4 regions of the Blautia massiliensis (ex Durand et al. 2017) genome follow, and region 3 is predicted to be linked to each of the others. Evidence: riboswitches for the same ligand, from Rfam matches in the RefSeq annotation. Region 3 holds a riboswitch; each other region holds the start of a gene.

Region 1 (3,138 bases), 240 kb from region 3:
TGTATCATCTCCGCAGGACGGAGCGGAAGTAAATGGATGGAGACGGTATGTACAGAGCTTAAGATCCCGACTCTTTCCAACCGTGTGGACATCGGAGTCCGTGTGGAGCTTCCGGCAGAGGTTTTCAGCCGTCTGACAGATGAGCTTTATGAGAGCAAGATCGTTTACAGAACTGAGAAGTTTGAGGATATGGTCCGTACCTTCTGCATGAACCCGCGAGGTGTTGTCGTGAATGAAAATACCAACGGTATTATCACAGTAAACGGTCACAGCTACGAAGATCCGGCAAAGCATACCAACAATACAAACTTTGCCCTTCTGGTATCCAAGCATTTCTCAGAGCCGTTCCATGACAGCAACGGATACGGTGAGAGCATTGCAAGACTTTCCAATATGCTTGGCGGTGGTGTTATGGTACAGCGGTTTGGAGATCTGATCCGCGGAAGACGAAGCACAAAAACCCGTATTGAGGAAAGTTTCGTAACACCTACACTTTCTGCGACACCGGGAGATTTAAGCCTTGTTATGCCGAAACGTATCCTGGATGGCATCATCGAGATGATCTATGCCCTGGACAAGATCGCACCGGGAACCGCGGATGACGATACTTTGCTTTATGGCGTGGAGGTTAAATTCTATAACATGGAGGTTGAGATCGACGAAAATCTGGAAACCTGCCACAAGGGTCTCTTTGTTATCGGAGACTGCAGCGGCGTGACACACTCTCTTTCCCATGCATCTGCCAGCGGAATCTACGTAGCCAGATACCTGGAGCAGGAGTATTTTAACAGATAAACTGCAAAGCAGTTTATCTGTTAAAGACAGTCCTTTTCTGATATCAGGGTGATGACAGAAAGGGGCTGGTTTTTATGCAGGATATGCATGAATATTGGAGAAAGCATTCAGATAATAACTGACAGATACAGGGAGAAAACCGGTTACTGTTCACTGGTAATATTTCGCAAGGTGTTTTTTGTGAGCGAAGATCACAGAAAACCGTGAATCGTCTGACATCAATCTTGACAAATTTGCGAGTTTGTGGTAAAAGTTAGATAACCAGGTAAAAGAAAATATGTGCAAATGTTATAATGATAAGGTTGCATCCAGTCGGATGTGCAAAAGAGAATCCGGTGAGAATCCGGAACGATACCGTCACTGTGAAAGGGGAGCTGCTTTTATAACCACTGGGAGACCGGGAAGGGAAAGCAGTGTGGAACCAAGTCAGGAGAACTGCCTTATTGTGAGATCCAGGGATTCGCGGTTTACGAATCGGTATTCTCCATAACAATACAGAACTTCTTTTTATGTATTTGTATTGCGCAGAGAATCATGTGTGAGCAGGCGGCCGCAGAGAGCTGCTGTTTTTTTGTACATATCAGTATTCTGGAAATACATGAAAAGAGGACAATAAGAAATGAAAAGAAAAACAATGTTAGCTCTGATGCTCGCAGTTTCCATGACATGCTCTATGGGTGCGGCTACAACAGCAATGGCAGCAGAGGATTCTGCTACAGAAGAGAACGCTGAGGCAGCTGATACCACAGAGGCTTCTGATGCAGATCAGAAAGCAGCAGATAAGGTAGCAGCTCTGATTGACAAGATCTATGTACAGGAAAGAAACGACACAACAGATGAGGACTGCAAGGCAGCCAAAGAAGCATGGGATGCTCTGACAGACGCTCAGAAAGAACTGGTAGAGGGTGAGAATGCAGATCCGGATTATTTCGGACGTGACACAGGAGATGCTTCCAAGGACGATCCGCGTAACCAGGATGATATCGGTGAGAATGAACTTCTTGTTGTAAGCTTTGGTACTTCCTTCAATGACAGCCGTGCAGAGGATGTCAAGGGAATCGAGGATGCTCTTGCAAAAGCTTATCCGGACTGGTCTGTAAGAAGAGCATTTACAGCACAGATCATCATCAACCATATAGAGGCAAGAGATGATGAAGTGATCGATAACATGCAGCAGGCTCTTGACCGTGCAGTAGAGAATGGTGTTAAGAATCTGGTTGTACAGCCTACCCATCTGATGCATGGTGCTGAGTACGATGAGATGACAGAAGCAATCAATGGCTATAAAGATAAATTCGAGTCTGTAGCTATCGCAGAGCCAATGCTCGGTGAGGTTGGAGACGATGCAACTGTGATCAACGATGACAAGAAAGCCGTTGCTCAGGCGATCACAGATGCGGCTTGCAAAGAGGCCGGGTTTGACAGCATGGATGCAGCAGCTGAGGCTGGCACAGCATTCGTATTCATGGGACATGGAACATCTCATACAGCTAACATTACATACGATCAGATGCAGACACAGATGGAAAACCTTGGATTCAAGAACGCATTCATCGGTACTGTAGAGGGTGAGCCGGAAGATACAGCCTGCGACAAGGTTATCGAGAAGGTAAAAGAAGCAGGATACAAGAACGTTGTTCTTCGTCCGCTGATGGTTGTTGCCGGAGACCATGCAAACAACGATATGGCCGGTGATGATGAGGATTCCTGGAAGAGCCAGTTTGTAGCATCCGGAAACTTCGATAAGGTTGACTGCCAGATCGAGGGTCTTGGAAGAGTCGAAGCAGTTGAGAAGCTTTATGTAGAGCATACAAAGGCAGCCATCGATTCTCTGGGAAGCACTGAGGAGTCCGCAGATTCTGATGCAACAGCAGATACAGAGGCTGATTCTGCTGAGGAGTCCGCAGAGTAATAAATATAAAAATATCTGAGTGAGTTCAGATACCTATAAGAAATCAATGTAACTGCCCGGAAAGATCAGGAAGACTGTTTTCCGGGCAGATTGCTGTATCTATGGAAGGGAGAAGATTATCATGAAAAAACGCTATGTAAACTTAATTCTTGCAATGGCAGGTGCATCAGTCCTGGTGCTGGGCTCTGTGCCTGCGATGGCAAAAACAGATGAAACAAAAACAGAGTCCGGTGAGGAAGCAGAAACTTCCGAAGAAAAGGATACAGATGCAGCCAAAGCAGATACCCTGGAAGATGGCGTTTATACAGCAGAGTTTGATACAGACAGCAGCATGTTTCATGTAAATGAGGCCAATGACAAAAAAGGAGAGCTCACGGTCAAAGATGGTAAAATGACCATCCACGTAAGTCTGGTTTCCAAGAAGATCGTTA
Region 2 (3,138 bases), 400 kb from region 3:
GGCGTCCAGGAATATTCCAGCTGGATTCCGGCGTACTCACAAACTCTCTGAAGTACTTCAAAAACGGTTTCTCCCTCTGTAAACTCTACGGTACTGGTATCCAGGATCACTCCGTTTGCCGGCACATAAGCTTCTTTTCCGGCTGTCAGATTGTCCATATTATTAAGGATGGTATCGCAGAGGATCGTGATGGTACACTGCTTGGTATCCTGAGAATCCCCGTCACCGGAACCATCATCAGAACTGCCGTCATCGGATACATCTCCATCACTGCCTGCGGTGTCTTCTCCGGAAGAATCCGTCTCATCCTGAGAAGCATCCGGTGTATATTCCTGTGTTGTGTTCTCTCCGCTGCCTGCAGTGTCTACGGTATTTCCGTCTGTTGTATCGGAATTCTGTTTCGCAGATCCATCTGCAGACTTTTTATCATCCGATTTTTCTGAAGTCTTCGGAATCTTGTTTGTAGAATTTAAACTCTTCTCAAGAGCTGCTTTCTTCTCTGCGGCTCTGTCATCCAGAACTTTCTGAAGTTCCTCCGGTGTAAAACATAAACTGTCTTTATCTGCGCATCCCAGCAGCTGCTGGATCATATATTCATTTAATGCTCCTGCTGAGATCTTACTTGTTTCTACTTTCCAGCTTCCGTCCTCACTTTTTGTCATCTGAGCACTTTCGCCGGCTGTTACGGTTGTGGTTTTTCCGTCCGCTCCGGCCAGTTCCACTTCATCCTTAAATACATACACAGCGCCACTTCCGGACTGTGCGCTTACGGAAAAGACTCCTGTCTCAAAGGTAAGCGTATTTTCATCAAGAGCGATCTCTGCTTTTCCCACAGAATCCGTAAGATCCGCAAAAACCTCTCCCTGATCCGCAGTAAGTTTCAAATTGTTTTTTTCTACGGATTCCGCAGTAAGTTTCGTATTTGCGTTAAGTGAAAGTGTATTGTTTTCTCCGGCTGAAAGCTCCGCTGTGGTTCCGTTCTTCGTCTCAAGAATATCTCCGGCTCTCAATGCCACATTTTTTTCCAGGCCGTAGCCCACACCGTTTCTCTGAATATTGGCCACACCTTTTACGTTCTTTGTCATAAGAACGCTGTCCGATCCTTTATCAAACCATCCTTTCAGATTTCCCACTGCCATCACTCCGCATCCGGCAATGACCAGGATCAGTACTACCATGATCACATTAAACAGCGTCTTTTTCCTCTTACTTTCCATTCTTCCTCCTTTTCTCTGCACAAAAAAAGCAACAAAAAAGGTAACGGAAAATAATCCCTCTTTTCCAAGGGGATTCCGTTACCTGATAGATGTTCCTATGCGCAAACCAATGCTTCTACCTTACATGAAAGAAAAACCGCCCGCCGACTGTACGGCATCGCACTTACATGTACAGGAATCACACCTGTTTGCACGTCTTTCTTTTCTATGAAATTTTATACTGAAATTATAGTTTATTTCCTCTTGTCTGTCAAACGAAAACCCGGAAAACAATTGTATCTGTCCTTTTTCTGTGATATAATAATCAGACACCCAAAAATATTAAATATAGACGTTTTCAAGTTCCAGTTTTTTCCTGCAGAAAACCGGATTAAAAGGGAATAAGGTGAGAATCCTCAACAGACGTGCTACTGTATTTGCTTAGTTTATCCGTGAACCATTGTACTTTATCGTATGAGAAGGGGATAAACGTGACTGCATAAGTCAGGAGATCTGCTTGGAAATACTACCGGCTATTACACGTATGATAAATGGAGAATTCTTTTTTGACATCGTATCTGCCTGTGATGCGGTGTCTTTTTTTATGTTAAAGGAAACTTTTTTATGTCAGGTACTTATTACAGATCCAGTCGTGTCATTTCCAAAAACAATGCAAGAAACTATCTTTCCTCAAATGTAAAGATCCCTGCGCCAATTGAATATATCGCGTCGGAAGCTTTTCAGAAAAAGACCAAGATCTCCTCTGTCTGTTTTCCGGACACGCTTAAAAATATCGGCGCCAGAACCTTTCAGGGCTGCACTCTTCTGAAAGAAGTATTGCTTCCCACCCAGGTGGAAAATATGGGATCCAACGTATTTTCTCAATGTAATTCCCTGAAAAAAGTCATTCTTCCTCAGGCACTTTCTTCTATCCCGAGAGCCGCCTTTCAGGAGAACCGAAAGCTTGGATGTGTGATCTTTCCCCATGATTCACAGATTTCCCGGATCCGCTCCGAAGCTTTTTCACAGTGTACCTCCCTGGAATCCCTTCAGCTGTCTTCCGCACTTACCCTCATCGAGGACCGTGCTTTTTACCGCTGTAAAAATCTCCGTTCCGTGGATTTCCCGGAAGGTCTGAAACGTATCGGAAAAGAGGCTTTTTATTTTTGTGCCATAGAAGAACTTCATCTTCCCCAGTCCCTGGAATTTTTGGACGAAAGCGCATTTTTTAAGTGTATGAATCTTACTTATGTCTGTCTTCCCACAAATATCCATTATATCGGCAAATGGGTATTCCACGGATGTAACCGTATGAAATATCTGGAGATCCGACACGATCCCGATTTTATCGGGCCATGGATCATCAACCGTGCCTGTACCATCCGGTGTTATAAAGGTTCCAAAGTAGATGAATATTGTAAGGAATTTGATTTTAAAGTTGAATATTTATGATCAAAAGCGGCATTTTTTCACATTTCATTCTGTGAAAAAATGCCGCTTTTATTTTTCAGGGGATAACAGCTTTATTTAACTGTTACCTTGCATGTTACTTTTTTGCTTCCGCTCTTTACGGTGATCACTGCTGTTCCTGCTTTTTTTGCTGTGATCACACCTGTGCTGCTTACGGTTGCCACGTTCTTATTGGAAGAAGTGTAAGTAATCTTCTCACCGGATGTGAACGGTGTACGTACCGGTTTCAGGGTTGTCTTTGCTCCTTTTTTCAGAGTAAGGGCAGATTTTACACCTGTGATCTTTGTTGTTTTTACTGTAGATTTCTGAACAGTTACTGTGATATAAGCTTGCTTTCCGCTCTTTAAGGTTACGGAAACTTTTGCTGTACCAGCTGTTTTTCCGGCTTTAATCACACCTTTGCTGCTTACAGTTACGATCTTTTTGTTGGTAGTTCCCCATGCCTTTACAGCATCACCGTTGGCAAGTCCTG
Region 3 (3,138 bases):
CACAGAGCGTAAGGAAAAACGCCTCTGGACAGAAAATGAAGAGGGAGATAAAGTACATTTCCGTCAGTTCAACAACGGATTTGAGGAAGCGGAGTATGTTGCAGGAGAGATCATCCAGGGGCGCCGCAACGGGAAATTCCAGTACAGGGACTGTGCAGTACTTTATCGGACCAATGCCCAGTCCCGTCTCTTTGAGGAGAAATTTCTCCTGGCAAATGTTCCTTATAAGATTGTTGGCGGCGTGAATTTTTATGCCCGCAAAGAGATCAAGGATCTGTTAAGCTATCTGAAGACCATTGACAATGCCAGTGATGATCTGGCTGTGCGAAGGATCTTAAATGTGCCAAAAAGAGGGATCGGACTCACCAGCATCGGCCGTGTCCAGGACTATGCGGATATGATGAACCTGAGCTTTTACGATGCGCTCCGCGTGGTGGAGGAAGTACCGTCCATTGGCAGGGCAGCAGGAAAGATCAATGATTTTGTATCCTTTATCCAGGGACTGAAAAGTAAGGCAGAGGCCTATACAGTCCGTGAAACCCTGGAAGAGGTCATTGAGCTTACCGGTTATGTGAAGGAACTGGAGGCAGAGAAAACGGAGGAGGCCCAGGCGAGGATCGAAAATATCGATGAGCTGATCTCCAAGACAGAATCCTTCCAGGAAGCCATGGAGGAGGCCGGACAGCCGGCAACACTTTCTGCATTTCTGGAGGAGATCGCACTGGTGGCAGATATCGATTCTGTTGATCCGGATCAGGATTATGTGCTGCTGATGACCCTTCACAGTGCCAAGGGACTGGAATTTCCAAATGTATTTATCGTGGGAATGGAGGACGGTGTTTTTCCGGGATATGCTTCCATCTGGTCCGGTGATCCGTCGGATATCGAGGAGGAGCGAAGGCTCTGTTATGTGGGGATCACCCGTGCCATGAAGGAGCTGACCTTAACCTGTGCAAAACAGCGGATGATCCGTGGGGAGACTCAGTATAACCGTGTGTCACGTTTTGTAAGGGAGGTTCCACGGGAGCTGGTAGATCTTGGACATACCATTCAGGAGAAAAAGCCCAGAGTAGATGATATCGTATCTCCGAAAAGCGCCTATGCCCAGATGAAAATGAATTTCCAGGCAAAAACCAGCCTTCAGAAGAAGGATTTCACCGTTACCAAGGCAGCGAAGCTGGATTACGGAGTGGGTGATACTGTGCGCCATGTGAAATTCGGAGTTGGTATCGTGAAGAATATTGCAGAAGGCGGCCGGGATTACGAGGTAACGGTAGACTTTGACAAAGTCGGCGTGAAAAAAATGTTCGCCGGTTTTGCCAAGCTGAAAAAGATCTGAGAGGGATCTCTCCGGGCAGACTATTTCTGCAAAAAACTGTAAAAATCCGGCCTCAAGGTTGTAATTGGAAAACCGGTATGTTAGAATCAGTATCAGCGTAATTGAATTGCTGTGAAGTGAACAGTATCACCGGCACATATGCTGCCGGATACTGTGAGAGGGAATCGGGTAAAAAGCCTGAGCGGTTGCGGCCACTGTATACAGAAGAAGGGATTTCACATGCCATTGCAGAAACTCATGTGAGAAGGCGAAATCCCGATGTCAGAGAGATTCTGGAGAAAATTCTGATACATCATTCATGATCGGCTAAAAGATGAATGGTGTATCAGTTTTTATTTTGCGGAGTTTTTTCTGAGTCTGTAAGTCAGGAAACCTGCTTGACAGTATGTAAGTGGGAGCTTCCGTACAAAGTGTTCCGTGCAGATTTTATGAAGCCCCATCTTTTCGGTTACCCATAGGCAACAGGAGATAAAACAGGCGAAAAGAGAGGAAATGAAATGAAAAACAAGTATGTATCCACAAGAATCATGGCAATGGTAATGGCAGCGGCAATGACCGTATCTGCAGCTCCGGCTGTTTATGCCGCAGAGAGAGCAGACTCCGAGGCCATCAAGGAAGACAACCAGCCGGCAGCAGAAGACAGTACAGAGTCTGCAGACACCGAAGATTCTTCCGCAGAGGCAACCAAGACAGAATATCCTCTGACCATCACAACCTATGATTACGATGGAAACGAAATCGAAACTACTTATGAAAAAGCACCGGAAAAAGTCCTTGCTGTATATCAGGGAAGCATTGAGACTATGCTCGCACTTGGTCTGGAAGACCACCTGGTAGCTACCGCAGGTCTTGATAATGAAGTTCCGGAAGATCTCAAAGAAGCATTCTCAAAAACAAATTATCTTGACGAATTTACCCCATCCCTTGAAACTGTAACAATGCTGGAGCCGGACATGATCTTATCCTGGAGCTCTCTTTTCTCTGATAAGAATCTGGGAAATGTAACAGACTGGATCGACAAAGGCTGCAGCACCTACTACAACACCAATACTCGTCCGGACGGCGACAGAACACTGGAAAATGAATTCACAGATATCTTAAATATCGGAAAGATCTTCGATGTACAGGACAAAGCACAGGCTATCGTTGATGATGCAAAAGCAGTGATCGACAAAACTCTTACTGCAACTGCAGATGTAAAAGACAAACCAAGCGTAATGGTATTGGAGCCTCTTGGAGATGACATCACAAACTATGGCGTAAAGAGCCTTGGCGGAGATATGGTAACACAGTTAGGCGCAACTCTTGCAAACCCGGATGCTTCCACCGTTGGAAAAGAGGATATCATCGCAGCCAACCCTGACGTGATCTTTGTGGTTTACATGCCATATGCAGGAGATGATCCGGAAACTGTTAAGAACAGCCAGCTTGCAGTGATCCAGGATGATGAGTCCCTGAAGAGCCTTGACGCAGTAAAGAACGGACGTGTTTACCCGATCATGCTCAGTGAGATGTATGCAAGTGCAACACGTACCCAGGACGGAATCGAAACTTTTGCAAAGGGATTATATCCGGACGTAAATCTTGACTGATCGGAGAAAATGCAGTGAAAGAAACAGCTTCACAGAGAAAAAAAGATAAGGTGCTCAGAACATCCATGTATGTGGCAGTTCTCATCGGACTTGCAGGATTCCTTATTTTTTCCATACTTGCAGCCATCACTTTTGGAAATGCGGATCTGTCACTGAAGGATGTATACAGCGTTATCGCTTATAAATTGTTTCATATAAAAAGTCTGT
Region 4 (3,138 bases), 1.3 Mb from region 3:
AATGATTGCTCACCCCAATTTATAATATTTTTAACAGATACCGACTTTAATTGTGTGCAACTTTCAAATGCAGATTCTCCTATTTCAACTTGGTCTTTTTCAAATATAGCTTGCTCTATACCAGTTTCTGCCATTCCTTGGCTCTTTATATCTTCTATTGCATTTAAATTTATTGCTTTAAGATTTGAATCTTTATAAAATGCAGATTCTCCAATCGCTGTAACTGTAGATGCAAGTTGCACTTCTTTAAGATTTGGCCAATCTCCCAATTTATTACTGAAATTATTATTTCCTATCTTAGTGATGCCCTCACCTATTACAACTTTTTCTATTTCTTTCGTTTTATCTTTTAACGCTAAAGCCCACTGTGCAGTACTGCCTGACTGATTATTATCTGGCAATGCTGCTGTTCCCGAACATTTAAAGTATAATGTCTTATCACTTTCATCATACTTAAAAGAAATACTGGATTCTTTCTCCAATGTCGTCCAGCCATCCTCAGATGTTTCACCATCACCTACTGCAACAACACTACCGCTTCCATCTCCAAAATCTTCCTCGATATCAGGAAATTGTGCAGTATCAAAATCATCAGTTGCTTCTGCTGTTGTAGCCACCTCATCAATATCATCTTCAATAAAATCAGTGTCCGCTGCTTCGTCATCAAAAGACTCCTCTTCTAATAAGTCTTCTGAGACTTCTTCTATAACTTGGGTTTCATCAGAAGAAGCCATTACTGGGCTGGATACCGAAAATGCCATTGAAAGGCTTAAGATAACTGCTAAATATTTTCTTTTCATCACTGATTATCCTCTTTTGCCGGAGTTCCCCAAGCAAACTCAGAATGATCATAGCTTAATACCATAGAAAAGACATCATCATCCTTTAAATTAGCTGGTACTAATGTCTCACCTAATGTAGTCTCCGGATATTTTGCAACATCATATCCAAGATTATCTCCTGTATACCACATCCAAGAATCTCCCTTCCAAATAGCACCAATTGTATTACCTGCTGCGTCTTTGTTTACATTATGATTTGCACCATTATTTTCCCACAGAATATCGCCATATCCAACAGATGTTAAATAATTACCATTCCATGTTGTACTTAATCCTTCATCCTTTGCCATCTGAAGTGCTTTCTTATAAGTCATACCAGAAGTTACACCCGTTACTTTTACTACCGGATTCAAGCCAAACGGATTTGGTGTTACAGTTCCTTCATAGGTATTTGTCGAACTGGTCTGTGTCCACTTTCTTACATAAACATTCATGGTTGCTGCTGATGCCATTACGCTGGAACTTAATGTCATTGCTGATGCTAATGCTACGGCTGCTAATTTTTTAAAAGTTTTTCTCATTGTTTGTTCTCCTTTTTCAAATACTCTTTTATCAGTTCTCCTTAGGACAACGGTTTCTGTCCCGTACAGATCGCATGTCTGGACCTGCCTTTCTCCTCCTCTCCCTTATTGGGAATATCCTGATATCTGGGATGTACTGAATAACGTACGGTTTTACAAAAAAAGAGCCGCACCCTACTCATGGCACGACCCAGTCACAAAATACCGTGCCACCCTGAAACCGAGGGCTTATGCACAATATTATAGAAATAGACCTGACTTGTAGCTTTTGCTCATCACAGTAGCGTTCCTGTGTCGGATTCTCACCGAACTTCCTATATATGAGTCTTTGACGAACCACTCATATATAAAATTCCTACAATATCACCTTGCTACTAGCATAACTTTTTTTCCATATTTTGTCAATTATTTTGCCTTGAAATAATACAAAACGTCATTTATTTTTATAGACAAGTTTCGAGAAAAATCGACATTTTTACCCTATTCTAAAGATAGCACAAACTAACATCTTTTTCTTTTTCTGCGGTCATATTCCGTTAAAAATACCATTTTATGCCATTTTTTGCAACAAAAAAAGGCCTTTCCAGGACAGTGTTCTGTCTTAGAAAGACCTGAAATTCAAATTGCTTTACCCTTCAAAAATCTGTTCTGCTTTTTCCTCCTGCTTTTCACACCATATGACCAGACGTTTGGAGGCATCTGTTCCACAGGTAGAAAGCAGTAGCGTTGGAACTTCCTCCTGCGTTCCAAGTAAGAAAGCATCTCCATCTGCCGGTGTATACTCGCATTTTACGATCACAAAGATCCATACCCCTTCATACGGAAGATACAGATAGAGGATATGGTGTTCTTTTAAAAATTCATCGTCAAGGAAATTTCGAAGTCCGCGGAACATGCTGCCATCTTTCATATTGTGGCCATAAATGATGTTCTTGTCATCAGAAAAATCGGCATCGTTATCGGAATCCAGGAAAATGGCCCCTGCCACATGTTCTGCCTTTTTAAAAGTATGTGTCAGGTAATAGGAGTCATCATTTCCCTGGACTACCGGGTAATCAATGCTGGTATCCGGGATCCGGATCCATGCAACGATATCCGGATTGATCTTTTTTAATGCCTTAAAATCAACCACGGTCTGTTTCCCATCGCTTCCGTCTGTTCCTTCTGTGTGGTCATCCTCATCTGTTTCCTTGACGTATGTACGCAGGTCTTCATATTCCTGCACACCTTCCCGGTACATAAAGTAAATGCCAAAACCGGTACATACGCAAAAGCTGAGTACCATCAGGCAGACTGCCACGATCATGATTTCTTTTATGTGTCTCATACAAACCTCCGATTATTCTTCCTGGAAAAAGGGCTGCCGGTAAATCGAGCAGCCCTGAACCGTATTCCTTAATTTCCTTTTTTCTTCTTATACCAGATCACGCCACCAATGCCGCAGGCAGAAAGGACTGCCAGAAGGATCGGAAGCCAGATGTTGGTGCTGTCCCCTGTTTTCGGGCTGTTTCCTGTCGGTGTGCTGCCGGAAGGGGATTTGGTGTTTTTGATCTCTTTTACGATCTCGATCACCTTGGTTTTTCCGTCTTTGTATTCAAAGCGGATCTCTTCTTTTTTGCTGCTTAATTCATAACCATTTGGTGCTTTGGTCTCTACCAGGATATATTCCACGGTTTTCTCTACTTTTCCATTTTTATAAGTAGCAATCGGAATCTTGCCGCTTGTCGCTGTTCCGGTCTTATCCGTTACCAGTTTTTCTACGACTTTTCCACTTT

The links. Region 3 has a riboswitch for cobalamin ahead of V9W66_RS12790 (ABC transporter substrate-binding protein). Riboswitches for the same ligand answer to the same signal wherever they lie in the genome.
Region 1: another riboswitch for cobalamin. It lies ahead of V9W66_RS13785 (sirohydrochlorin cobaltochelatase); the one in region 3 lies ahead of V9W66_RS12790 (ABC transporter substrate-binding protein).
Region 2: another riboswitch for cobalamin. It lies ahead of V9W66_RS11090 (leucine-rich repeat domain-containing protein); the one in region 3 lies ahead of V9W66_RS12790 (ABC transporter substrate-binding protein).
Region 4: another riboswitch for cobalamin. It lies ahead of V9W66_RS19105 (hypothetical protein); the one in region 3 lies ahead of V9W66_RS12790 (ABC transporter substrate-binding protein).

Annotation. Positions count from the first base shown of each region.
Region 1 covers NZ_CP146725.1:2,946,897-2,950,034, forward strand. Annotated here, with positions in the region: gene V9W66_RS13780 (NAD(P)/FAD-dependent oxidoreductase) at 1-795, shown strand, start outside; cobalamin riboswitch at 1,078-1,252, shown strand; gene V9W66_RS13785 (sirohydrochlorin cobaltochelatase) at 1,415-2,707, shown strand; gene V9W66_RS13790 (hypothetical protein) at 2,829-3,138, shown strand, end outside.
Region 2 covers NZ_CP146725.1:2,311,902-2,315,039, reverse strand. Annotated here, with positions in the region: gene V9W66_RS11095 (DUF4430 domain-containing protein) at 1-1,217, opposite strand, end outside; cobalamin riboswitch at 1,540-1,731, shown strand; gene V9W66_RS11090 (leucine-rich repeat domain-containing protein) at 1,821-2,648, shown strand; gene V9W66_RS11085 (DUF4430 domain-containing protein) at 2,720-3,138, opposite strand, start outside.
Region 3 covers NZ_CP146725.1:2,710,571-2,713,708, forward strand. Annotated here, with positions in the region: gene pcrA (DNA helicase PcrA) at 1-1,339, shown strand, start outside; cobalamin riboswitch at 1,441-1,730, shown strand; gene V9W66_RS12790 (ABC transporter substrate-binding protein) at 1,837-2,931, shown strand; gene V9W66_RS12795 (FecCD family ABC transporter permease) at 2,946-3,138, shown strand, end outside.
Region 4 covers NZ_CP146725.1:4,040,447-4,043,584, reverse strand. Annotated here, with positions in the region: gene V9W66_RS19110 (leucine-rich repeat protein) at 1-800, opposite strand, end outside; gene V9W66_RS19105 (hypothetical protein) at 800-1,363, opposite strand; adenosylcobalamin (AdoCbl) riboswitch at 1,566-1,693, opposite strand; gene srtB (class B sortase) at 1,992-2,690, opposite strand; partial or broken gene V9W66_RS19095 (SpaA isopeptide-forming pilin-related protein) at 2,759-3,138, opposite strand, start outside.